Regions from separate parts of the Bacillus paranthracis genome, predicted to be linked through region 2. Evidence: riboswitches for the same ligand, from Rfam matches in the RefSeq annotation. Region 2 holds a riboswitch; each other region holds the start of a gene.

Region 1 (4,258 bases), 1.0 Mb from region 2:
TTCGGCTATGGCCATCTGGAGTTACCATCATAGCAATCTCTACGCACTGAGAACCGAGGCCGGTTACGCGACCGGCCCATTCACCTTCGACAGTGGCGCGCCCTTCGAGTTTCAAACCAATCTCCTCGAAGAAAGAGATTGCATGATCAAGGGATTCTACAACGATGCTGACATTATCCATTCTGAGTAATTTGTTGTTTGTCATTGTCTTTATCTCCTTATATGTAAAAGTGTATGATCTAACCATCTACATAATTATACTATTAAAAAGTTATAAACTCCTTCCAAACAAAAAATAGCTTGTCACAGTATAGGGAAATGTGACAAGCTATTTTTAATTGTGCTATATAGTATCTTGTTAACAAACAATACCGCGACTTCCCCGAAAAATGTTTCTACGCTGTATGCTCTTAAAGGGCCCGATCGTTGTATAGAATGAAGTGTATTATTTAAATGATAAATACATTTCTTATTACTCTATATGCAAATAGCTTTCTATTTATATAGGAAGGAAGTAGATTCATATAATTTGTTTTAAGTTTTACTAGTAGAAATTAGCTCATCTGCACTAAAGGCTCAATTTTCGCCATAAATGATTGATGCAGCGCCTCGACACCTGTTACTAAATGAAGGCGGTCAATAACGACAGACACTTTAATTTCTGATGTACTTACCATTTTAATATGAATATCTTCTTCTTTTAAAGTAGTGAACATATTCGCAGCAACACCTGGATTAGAGACCATACCAGATCCTACAATTGATACTTTTGCTAAATGATTTTCATATTCTACTGATTCATAGTGAAGTGCCTCTTGATTTTGTTCCAATACTTCTAATGTTTCTCTTAAATCATTAGAATGGATGGAGAAGGAGAGATGAACAGTTCCTTCATTTGTAATACTTTGAATGATGATATCTACATTAATATGTGCCGCTGCTAATGTAGAGAAAACTGTTGAAAGCGAGCCTTGTTCCAATCCTTTCAATGTGATACGTGTAATATTATCTTCAAATGCAATACCTTTAACGATTGATTGTTGTTCCATGGTACATTCTCCTTTTACAATTGTTCCATTTTCTTGTTCCATACTTGAGCGAACTTCTAAAATGACATTATGATTTTTAGCAAACTCAACAGCACGTGGGTGTAATACACCAGCACCGAGATTTGCAAGTTCTAACATTTCGTCATAAGAAATTTCATCTAATTTATAAGCATCTTTTACAACTCGTGGATCCGTCGTATATACGCCAGTCACATCTGTGTAAATATCACATTTTTTTGCGTTCAGTGCAGCAGCTAATGCAACAGCAGTTGTATCAGAACCACCGCGTCCAAGCGTTGTAATTTCATGGTTTTCACTAACGCCTTGGAAGCCAGCTACGATAACAATCGTACCTTCAGCAAGATAAGATTGAATTCGATCTGTATGAATGTCAGTAATCCGTGCACTATTATGTACAGATTCTGTCGTAATACCAGCTTGCCATCCTGTTAATGAAATCGCGTTATAACCTTTTGCTTGTAATGCCATTGTTAATAATGAAATAGTGACTTGCTCTCCTGTTGATAGAAGCATATCCATTTCGCGTTTACTCGGATTTTCTGTAATCGCGTTAGCAAGTGCTACAAGTTCGTCTGTACTTTTCCCCATTGCTGAAACGACAGAGACGATACTATGTCCTCGTTCATATTCTTCAATAATTAAATTTGCTACATGTTGAATGCGTTCAACGCTTCCGACAGAAGTGCCACCAAATTTTTGTACAATCGTTTCCATTACGAATTCCTTCTTTCATCCATTTTTAAGAATAGATTAGGACATATATAAATCCCAATATTCCTGTAGTTACCAGAGAAAAACAAAAAACACCATCTCAAATAAGTGAGGATGGTGCTGTTACAGGAAAAGGGAAACAGAAAACGGAGCTAATAAAAAAACCGCCAAAAAAGGAATACCATAAAAATGATATCTCTTTTTTGTAGATAGCTCTTCATACGTACACGTCTGTACATATGACAGTTCTGTTTCTATTCGAAAACAGCCCCAATCGATACATACAGAGAAATATATCGATTTCGGCAATACTTCCTTTCATCTAATTTCATAGACATCTCTGTGTCTCCATTAGAATACTCATAAGTATCGCAACCTCTATCTCACGTTTTAGGCGAGAGTGTTTGATTTATGAAGTTGTTGGTAACATTTGTTTTATAATAATTTAAATTTTTCGAGGAATCAAGTGTTTTATATATATTTTAAAAATTCTATCTTTTTATGAGGGAGTTTGTGAAAAATGTAGCAAAATAAATTTATTACATGTACATTAAAATTATAGTGCATTGGAGGTGGAAGAATGAAAGGGAAAAAGCCTATTTATGTTTCAACAGAAATGAACACAACAATGGAGAAATTATGGGAATACACGCAAGAACCACATATACATACAGAATGGGATGCCCGCTTTACTGAAATTTCATATTTAGAGAAAAAAGAAGGAGAACCACAGAAATTTTTATATAAAACAAAAATCGGATTTGGACTTGAAATAGCTGGGGAAGGGGAATCGATAGGTGAAATAAGAAAAGAAACAGGTGAACGGATTTCTTCTTTAAAATTTTGGACAGAAAATCAATTATCACTTATTCAAATAGGGCGTGGTTATTGGAAGTATACACCCCGTAAAGAACACATTCATTTTGAGACGCAATATGATTATGATACGAGGTTTGGTCGTATAGGGAATGTAATAGATTTCTATATGTTTCGGCCGTTATTAGGCTGGGCGACTGCTTGGAGTTTTGATGCTTTAAAATTATGGTTAGAAAAGGGGCTTCATCCTAGGTTGCTAATTAGAAGAACAATGACATATTGGCTCGTATGTTTTTTATTTGCATTTGTATGGATGTATCAAGGGATCTTCCCAAAAATAATTTTCAGTCATCCAGAAGAGATGAAGATGCTTTCTGCGATTATTGATTCAACTGGAAATAGTATTGCAATTCTTAAAGTAATAGGGATGTTAGAAATTATTTTTGGTATCATATGGCTATTTCCAGTTCCAAAACAAAAATTATTTATACTACATATTTTTATGTTAATAGCCTTAACGATAGTGGCAGGATTTACGAATATCGTAAGCTTTACAGAGCCGTTTAATCCAATTACATTAAACGTTTTACTAATGGGGGTATCGATTGTCGGTTATATAAATAGTTTTGATTTACCAAGTGCAAAAAATTGCAAGAGGAAGAGAAAGGGATAATGTATGGCTAATATGTATGAAAGACTATTAGGGGATTCTTATAAAAAACTTCATCCAAAATTACAGAAACGTTATGAGATTACAGAAGAAAATAGCTTTACTGGAGAAGGAAAGATGGATGAAATTTACGGAGGTTCTTTTTTCGTAAAATTGATATTAAAAATTGCATCGAAGTTTCGAATGTTTTTCTCTGAGCGGGGGAAGGAAGTGCCATTTACAATACATAATACCGCTGAGCGAGATGGAAACGGAAATGAATTTGTGCGATGGAATCGTACTTTTTACTTTCGTAATAAGAAAAGATATTTTAATGCGGTAATGAAATTCGATGAAAATGAAATTGTAGATTATTTTGGTGAACCACACATACTTGTTTCTACACTGAATTTTCATATTGATGAGATGGGGGCGATGCATATTTCTTCAAAGAAACAATGGTTTTACATGTTTAGAAGAAAAATCCCGTTACCTAGATTCTTATACGGAGAGGCCAACATTGTAGAAAGTTATGATGAAACAAAACAGTGCTTTCGAATTCATGTACAAGTACGCAATCCGTTAATTGGTTCATTATTTTCATATAGGGGAACATTTGTGGAGAGGAAATAAATGATATGAAAAATATAATAGTTGGGCTTGCTTGTTATATTATTTTTCTAATATGTGAGTGGTCAAATGTAAACCCAGTTGAAGCAATTATTTTATTATCTATTTTGTTATGTATACCGATGTCTTTTTGTATTATTGATAAAAGAGCACGAAATGGATCGTATGTATTATTTTATAAATCTGTATCGTTTTTATATCCGATAGCAGCGATTTGTGCAATGTTAGCTTTCGTAACAAATCAATATATCTTTGCGATAATTTGGTTTGTATATACGGGGATCGTTGCGTTATTTGGTATAAATAGATTACTAGAAAGAGGATGGACACCGTTAGAAGAGACAGCTATCGATAGTGCGTTTATTTATTTGTTTTTAGGTGG
Region 2 (4,258 bases):
CGATTTGAAGCATACCCTCACCGTCTTGTAATTTCACTACCGTTTCTTGTACTAATGGATTATCTGCTTTCTTCGCTTTTTCTTCATGTTGAACTGCTAAAAATTCTATATATGATAAATCAAAATAACATAAACTATTCCAAGTACCCCAAGTAGTATGCTCTCCGCCTAGTGCAGTATGAAATCCACGCTCCTGCATTTGTTTTGCCGCTTCCTCCGGTGTACAGTTCACTGCATGTACGAGGTGATCAAATAATAACATGTCTTTCTCCCCTTTCTCTCCATCCTTTTATTGTATATTTTATTTTTCTTTCATTCAATTCAAAAAACTTTAAAACCTAGTTGATTTATACGATTAATGTGTATTATAATGAAACAAATTTCATTATTGCTGATTGGAAAAACCAAAGGCACTTTTCTCACACGGGAAAAGTGCCTTTTTCATTTACTATTACAGGGGGATTATTTATGCAGAAATTAATTGTCTTTGCTATTATTGGATTTTTCGCTCAATTGATCGATGGAGCACTTGGAATGGCGTACGGGGTAACATCTACCTCGCTTTTACTAATGTTTGGTATCGCACCAGCTGTCGCTTCCGCTTCTGTTCATTTAGCTGAAGTCGTTACAACCGCCGCTTCTGGTGCATCTCACATCAAATTTGGAAACGTTGATAAATATACTGTTTCCAGGCTTACATTACCAGGAGCAATTGGCGCATTTATTGGAGCATGTTTTTTAAGCAATTTACCTGGGGATGTAATTAAACCGTACATTTCTGTATTTTTATTTACTTTAGGGGTTTATATTTTATTACGATTCATTATTCAAAAACAAGTTGTTACTTCAAAGAAACGTATGTCTGCTAAACAACTTGTTCCGCTTGGCTTATTCGCTGGATTCGTTGATTCAACTGGTGGTGGTGGCTGGGGGCCGATTACGACACCTGTACTTTTAGCAAGAGGAAATGAAGCTAGAAAAGTTATCGGATCTGTAGATACGAGTGAGTTTCCTGTTTCACTCGCTGCAACAATTGGTTTTTTCATCTCACTCGGTTGGGAACAAGTAAGTTGGGTTTGGGTATTTTCGTTAATGCTTGGCGGTATTGTCGCAGCTCCAATCGCTGCATGGTTAGTGCGCATCGTACCTTCTCATTTACTTGGCGTATTAGTTGGTGGCCTTATTATCTTTACAAACATTCGTACACTACTTACTACATTTAAAGTGGATCCAACGATTATTTCCCTTTCTTACGTGGCAATTGGTCTTGTCGTTATTATTTCTATTTTCATTGCTGTTCGTAATCATTCCAAGCATTCTAACACACCGACAGCCGGATATCCGAATGATCAAAAACAAATGCTACCTTAACGATAAAAATACCGCCCGATATACTTCGAGCGGTATTTTTTATTTTTCTATTTTCCAATTAATCATTGTTTCTGTAGTGCCAGTTCTCTTCATATGTAATTTCTCTAATACACGAATCGAGCTTTCGTTTTCAAGAAGTGTCTCCGCAATAATTGTTTCTACCTCTCCAGTTTGAAAAGCCCAATTTATTAGTTCTCTTACAGCTTCTGTCGCATACCCTTTATTCCAATATTTCTCAATAAAACCGTAACCAATTTCTACTGTATGCTCCTCATTTGGTTTCCCTTTAAACCCTATATCACCTAGAACGATGTCATCTTCTTTTCGAATGACATACCACGCGCCCCAAGGTAATAAATCCTTATCCTGTTTTACATTTTCTACATGCCCTACAACATGAGGACCACTATTATATCCTTGCTCGTTAGCAACGTGAATACTCTCTTCTGTACACGGCACTATATAGAGCCTTTCTGTTTCTAATTTCATTTTGATTTCCCCTTTTTTACTTACACGTTACTCTAATTATATCAAAAAATATGACCTGATTATGAATGTCGAATTATATTTTCTGAATTTTCTTTTAATTTTTGAAGGGTTTTTCAATATTTTTTGCGAAACATTTGTATAACAATTTTTTCTTTGCTTATTGTTACATAATAGTAGGTTCGGGTGGAGTTTTGCAAGCGTTTCCTATACAATAACCGATATTTTTTGATTTTTTCCTACAAAATATCTTGCAATATATTCAGAAACTCATTACAATTGCCATATATTAAAAATCTTAGCAATATATCAAATCCTCATCAATCCGATGAGGTAGAGGTTGCGACTTTTAAGAGTAAAACGGACGAGACACAGAGAAAGTCACCGACTCCGTTTGAAAGGAAAAGTTGCCGAAGTTTATATTTCTTCTCTGGAAATATGAGCTGGGGCTGTCTCCGAAAGGAACAGAACTGTCACGTTTACAAAATTACCGTGTAAACGTGGGGTGCTATCTTAACGGAAGGGTATGATGGGGTGGTTATTTGTGAAACGTTCCGCCAAATTCCTTTGGCGGTTTTTTGTATTTTTCTCCCCCGCTCCTTCCTATCTTACAAGAAAAGGAGTGTTGAACATGAATAGCGCAACGAATCAAGCTACCTCTAAAACAGAAGCTACAAAAGGAAAAGGTGAATTAAGACGCGGTCTAAAATCAAGGCACCTTACGATGATTTCTCTCGGCGGTACAATTGGTACCGGACTATTTCTTGCCAGCGGTGGTGTCATCCATTCAGCTGGACCTGGCGGGGCATTAATTGCATACGCCGCAATTGGAATTATGGTTTACTTTTTAATGACAAGCTTAGCTGAACTCGCAGCTTACATGCCTGTTACTGGCTCTTTTAGCACGTACGCAACAAAATTTGTTGATCCATCACTTGGCTTTGCACTTGGATGGAACTATTGGTATAACTGGGCCATTACGATTGCTGCTGAACTAGCTGCAGTAACATTAATTATGAAATTTTGGTTTCCAGATACTCCTTCCCTCATTTGGAGCGGATTATGTTTAGCTATTATTTTCCTTTTAAACTACTTATCTGTTAAAGGATTTGGTGAATCTGAATATTGGTTTGCACTTATTAAAGTAGCTACGATTATTATCTTTTTAATTGTCGGGTTTATGATGATTTTCGGAATTATGGGCGGCGAAACGGTTGGATTTAAAAACTTCACTGTTGCAGATGCACCATTTAACGGTGGTATCATGGCAATTATCGGAGTATTTATGGCAGCTGGTTTCTCCTTCCAAGGAACTGAATTACTTGGGGTAGCTGCTGGTGAAACTTCTGATCCAGAGCGTAATATTCCGAAAGCAATTCGCTCGATCTTTTGGCGTATCCTTTTATTCTATATCCTTGCCATTCTCGTTATCGGTTTATTAATTCCTTATACAACTGAAAGTCTTGCCGCAAGTGATGTAACAGTAAGTCCATTTACACTTATTTTTGAAAAAGCGGGCGTTGCCTTCGCTGCTTCTGTTATGAACGCTGTTATTTTAACGGCAGTACTATCTGCTGGTAACTCTGGTATGTATGCATCAACTCGTATGCTTTGGGATTTAGCTCGCCAAGGGAAAGCACCGAAGTTTCTTGGTAAATTAGATAGCCGCGGCGTACCTGTTAACGCATTAATCGTAACATCGATTGTCGGTAGTATCGCTTTCATTGCTTCTTTATTCGGTGACGGTGTTGTATACATTTGGTTATTAAATGCATCTGGAATGTCTGGCTTTATCGCATGGGTTGGAATCGCAATTAGTCATTACCGTTTCCGTAAAGCATATATCGCACAAGGAAAAGATTTAAATGACTTACCTTATAGAGCAAAATGGTTCCCATTCGGACCAATCTTCGCATTTGCACTTTGCGTCATCGTAATTTTAGGTCAAAACTACGGCGCATTTATGGGTGAATCAATCGATTGGAACGGCGTACTCGTTTCTTACATCGGTTTACCACTCTTTTTAGTACTTTGGTTAGGATACAAATTTACGAAAAAAACAAAAGTCATTCCACTTGATAAATGTGAACTGAAATAAAGGGAGACGAGCAAACAAATTTGTTTGCTCGTTTTTTATTGCAAACCTCTTTGCTTCCCTATTGCCCCTGTTTTTGCAATAATAAAGGAAATATAAATAAAGGTTGGGATACAATGAACATTCGCATTACTGATGAAGCAATAGCAGCTATACATAGATTAGAACGTGAAGATAAAAAAATCATTCGCATTAGAGGGACAATGACAAACTCTTGTAGTATTTTCGTTGATGTCGATTTAATTTGGGATACATATGTTGCAGATGATGTTGTATATGAAGATGCAGACCTTATCGTACAAATGG
Region 3 (4,258 bases), 1.9 Mb from region 2:
TCAAACTCCTCATAAGTCCCCTTTTCTTTTGGATCTTGATGCGAATCTAAATACGTATATGTAGAGCGATAAGAAACTTTTGGAGATAAGAGAAAATAACAGGATCCAAAACGCGGAGCCGGCCCATCTGGATGTAACATCAAATTTAGCGCCCCATACTTTGGCCGTTGATCATTCGTTACACCTTCCAATTGATATGCTCCTCCAAATATTCTCTGTTCCCAAAGGTCACGTTCACCGCCAGGATAAGCAGACACACTTCCATTAGATAGCAATGTTTCAAACTGACTTTTATATATTCCTTGTTCAAACAATGCTTCAGCAACACTTTTCATACTCGAATCGAGTCTGTCTGGATGAAAGTGTAAAGCAATCCTTGCATGAGATTTTAAGTTAGCGACAACTTCTTCAAATATTTCATCTGTAATATTACACATGTTAAGTATATGATTAATTGTTGCTTTCGCCTCACGTTTTTCGTTCTCTGCATATTTTGAAATATACTCTAAAGCAAATAATTGAGACCTTAATAATTCCATAATCCAATCTCCCCTTTAATTGAAATGACCTTAATCCTTTCAATTAAAAGTGCATTTTTTCCTTCTTATGCAACTAACCTGATTTATTGAACAAAAAGTACTTTCATACAGTCTAATTACAGATGCGAGCATTCTTTACGGGTAAATCCACACATTCTACAGAAATGTGATATCCTAGCCAACGCTCAGCAATATGTTCAAATGATAAGGCAGAGCCTGTTGTAAAAAATCGATGCTCAGGATTCAGATTGTCAGACAAAATTCCTTTATGCTGTAAAATTGTGCTTAACTCTATCGCTGTTTCTTCTGCAGAACTAATAATCGTTACATCCTCTCCTAGTTCCTTTTTAATATAAGACTCTAAAAGTGGATAATGCGTACACCCAAGAATTAACGTATCTATATCTTCTTTCGTTAATGGCAGTAAAGCTTGTTTTACTTGCTCGGTTACATATGCTGTATCTTCTAATTGATTTTCTACAACTGTAGCTAAGGTCGGGCACGCATGACTATGCACTTTCAAATATGTATCAAGCTCATGCAATGCTTTTTCGTACATATTAGATTTTATCGTACCTACAGTTCCAATTACTCCGATTTCCCCTTTCTTCGTCACTTTAATTGCCGCTCTTGCTCCTGGATGTATAACGCCAATAACCGGAATAGAAAGTGCTTCTTGCAGCGCAGTCAATGCAGCAGCTGCAGCAGTATTACATGCTACAACTAGAGCTTTTAACGGAAACTGTTTGAGGAACTCAACCATTTCAAATACGAAAGATTGTACCTCTTCTACACTTCTTGGCCCATACGGACAACGTTCATTATCACCAATATAATAAATGCTCTCTTTAGGCAATTGTCTTATAATTTCGCTCGCAACTGTTAATCCCCCAACTCCCGAATCTAACACACCTATTACTGAATGTTTATGACATACAGACATATACTTCATCCCCTTTTCAATCATCTAGCGCCAACAACATTTATTATATTATGAAAATTCAATATTACATAATAATCCCTCTTGCTTTTAATCACAAACTCTTCTCTATAATCTGATTATTATTATATCCATTGACGTATAAAAATTCATTTGTTACTCTTAAATACGTTAAATTAATATTTAAATCCTCATTCGTATCTCGGTGAGGTAGAGGTTGCAGTCATTAAGAGTATCATTTCAGGAGATGTAGTGGCATTGATGAACGAATGAGAAAGGAATGATTGCCGAAGTAAGCCCGTGTCCACCATGCACGCTTGCTGGGTCTGCTACTTAATAAGTGCAGAACTGTCACAAACGTTTCGTTTGTGGAGAGCTATCGAGAGGTATGTCGTGGGTTTCTTATAAGATAGAAAGCATGTAGCGGCAAATTACGTGCTTTTTTTGTTTTGTTTGGGACTTCTCTTCCTGACTCAGGAAGACATACATATCTCCTCGCTTGACTTGGTTATACTAACTTTGGAGGTATTTTCTATGCAACAAAAAAAATGGGGCTTTTGGGTACTCACAGCTTTCGTTGTCGGTAATATGGTTGGCGCTGGTATTTTCATGGTGCCAAGTACGTTGGCACAAACAGCAAGCCCTCTCGGTGTCACTTTAGCTTGGTTAACAACAGGGTTTGGTGTTTTAATGCTAGCTCTTGTTTTCGGTAATTTAGCAATTCGTCGTCCTGATTTAACGACAGGACCACAAAGTCATGCATATGCTTTATTCTCAACACCAAAAAAGAAAAAAATGGCTGGTTTCAGTATGGTATGGGGATATTGGGTTGCAAACTGGGCAAGTAACGTTGCCATCATTACATCATTTGCGGGATATTTATCACTCTTCTTCCCGATTATGAAAGATACACGACTACTATTTTCAATCGGTTCTTTTAATGTAGAAGTCGGAAAACTAATTACATTTACGATTTGTTCCATCTTACTTTGGGGAACTCATATTATATTAACAAACGGTGTAAGCGGAGCTGGAAAGCTAAACTTCTTAGCAACAACAACGAAAGTAACTGGATTCCTTTTATTTATCGTCGTTACGTTATTTGCATTCGAAGCTTCTAAGTTTGGACAATGGTACACACCGATGATCGATAAATCAGGTGTATCACACGGTCTACTTTCACAAGTAAACTTAGCTGCTCTTACGACGCTTTGGGCATTTATCGGAATTGAATCAGCGGTTCTTTTATCAAACCGGGCCGTTTCTCCAAAAACGGTAAAACGCGCAACAGTTGCGGGATTACTTATTACAGTTGCGATTTACTTAGGAATTACAATTTTAACAATGGGTGTACTTCACATTGATAAATTACAAGCTTCTGAACGTCCATTAGCAGATGCACTAAACGCTGCAATGGGTCATGGCGGCGGGAAACTGATGGCATTACTTGCTCTTACTTCCCTATTCGGTTCCATCTTAGGCTGGATTTTATTAAGCTCAGAAGTACCGTATCAAGCAGCAAAAGAAGGTTTCTTCCCTTCCTTCTTCACAAAAACAAACAAAAAAGGAAGTCCAATTTATTCATTACGATTAACAAACATTATGTCGCAAGTGTTCTTATTCTCAACATTATCAGGAACAATTGCGGAAGCTTATACATTCGTTATTACTGTATCGACACTGGCCTACCTCATTCCATATCTCGTTTCACCAATCTTCCAGTTAAAACTAGTCGCAACTGGTGAAACGTATAAAAATGAAATACGGGCAAGAATTACAGATGGCATAGTCGCAGTGATTGCACTTTGCTACGCACTATGGGTTATTAAAACGGGCGCAGCCGATATAAAAACATTCCTTCTCGGAATTGGTTTATTCGTAATCGGCTTTGCCTTCTATCCATTAATGAATCGTGATCAGAAAAAAAATAACGAAAAGAAAAACGGGCAAGTTGCATAACGCAATTTGCTCGTTTTTTCTTTTACAAAACATATATAATAGAACAAAGAGGTGAAAAACATGTCAATCGAATCACTATGGAGCAGCCGTTTCCAACAACATATGCAAAATATCATTACATACTTTGCACGTATGATTAACGGTTTACTATATAGCTTTATCTTTATTTCATGTGTTGGTGCATACTATTATGCTCAGTTTCTAAAAGCATCTCCTTCTAAAGGAATATCTTTACTACTCATCACGATTGTACTTACATTCATTATAACGAGATGCCCTATTCGTACATTTATTCAGAAACCTGACGCTGTCTATTTACTAGCACTAGAAGAGAAATTAACTTCTTATTTCAAAAAATCTCTTCTATACAATTACATCATTCAGCTTTTCCCATTGTTATTTACGTTTCTTATTCTCGTTCCGCTTGCACTGCAATCATTACAATTAACGATACCTTTCTTATGTACAATCTTTATCATTTTAATGGTTACGAAAGCTTGGAACATATACATACATTGGATGTGGCGTGATTGTCACGAAAAAAATATATGGCTGATTATTCGTATTGCTTGTAACGCCCTAGTCATTTATATGCTGTTTTATGTAGCAAATGTTCTCATATTAGGTGGATTACTCTTACTACTTGCTTTCCTACTTCTATACACGAAAAAACAGCCTACAAAACGAATACCATGGGATTACATAATCGAGCAAGAAGAAAAAATGAACGTTCGTTTTTATCAATTTGCTAGCATCTTCACTGATGTTCCGCAACTAAATAAGCAAGTAAGTAAAAGAAAATGGCTTACAAATTGGATTG

Evidence for each region. Region 2 has a riboswitch for lysine ahead of NLJ82_RS14420 (amino acid permease). Riboswitches for the same ligand answer to the same signal wherever they lie in the genome.
Region 1: another riboswitch for lysine. It lies ahead of NLJ82_RS09060 (aspartate kinase); the one in region 2 lies ahead of NLJ82_RS14420 (amino acid permease).
Region 3: another riboswitch for lysine. It lies ahead of NLJ82_RS04560 (amino acid permease); the one in region 2 lies ahead of NLJ82_RS14420 (amino acid permease).

Annotation. Positions count from the first base shown of each region.
Region 1 covers NZ_CP101135.1:1,769,529-1,773,786, forward strand. Annotated here, with positions in the region: gene NLJ82_RS09055 (VOC family protein) at 1-205, opposite strand, end outside; gene NLJ82_RS09060 (aspartate kinase) at 555-1,784, opposite strand; lysine riboswitch at 1,984-2,170, opposite strand; gene NLJ82_RS09065 (DoxX-like family protein) at 2,362-3,270, shown strand; gene NLJ82_RS09070 (DUF4166 domain-containing protein) at 3,274-3,879, shown strand; gene NLJ82_RS09075 (YndJ family protein) at 3,885-4,258, shown strand, end outside.
Region 2 covers NZ_CP101135.1:2,797,709-2,801,966, forward strand. Annotated here, with positions in the region: gene NLJ82_RS14405 (VOC family protein) at 1-262, opposite strand, end outside; gene NLJ82_RS14410 (sulfite exporter TauE/SafE family protein) at 469-1,371, shown strand; gene NLJ82_RS14415 (GNAT family N-acetyltransferase) at 1,411-1,860, opposite strand; lysine riboswitch at 2,184-2,376, shown strand; gene NLJ82_RS14420 (amino acid permease) at 2,489-3,955, shown strand; gene NLJ82_RS14425 (iron-sulfur cluster biosynthesis family protein) at 4,069-4,258, shown strand, end outside.
Region 3 covers NZ_CP101135.1:890,454-894,711, reverse strand. Annotated here, with positions in the region: gene NLJ82_RS04570 (DUF3626 domain-containing protein) at 1-539, opposite strand, end outside; gene racE (glutamate racemase) at 652-1,482, opposite strand; lysine riboswitch at 1,683-1,866, shown strand; gene NLJ82_RS04560 (amino acid permease) at 2,014-3,438, shown strand; gene NLJ82_RS04555 (ABC transporter permease) at 3,499-4,258, shown strand, end outside.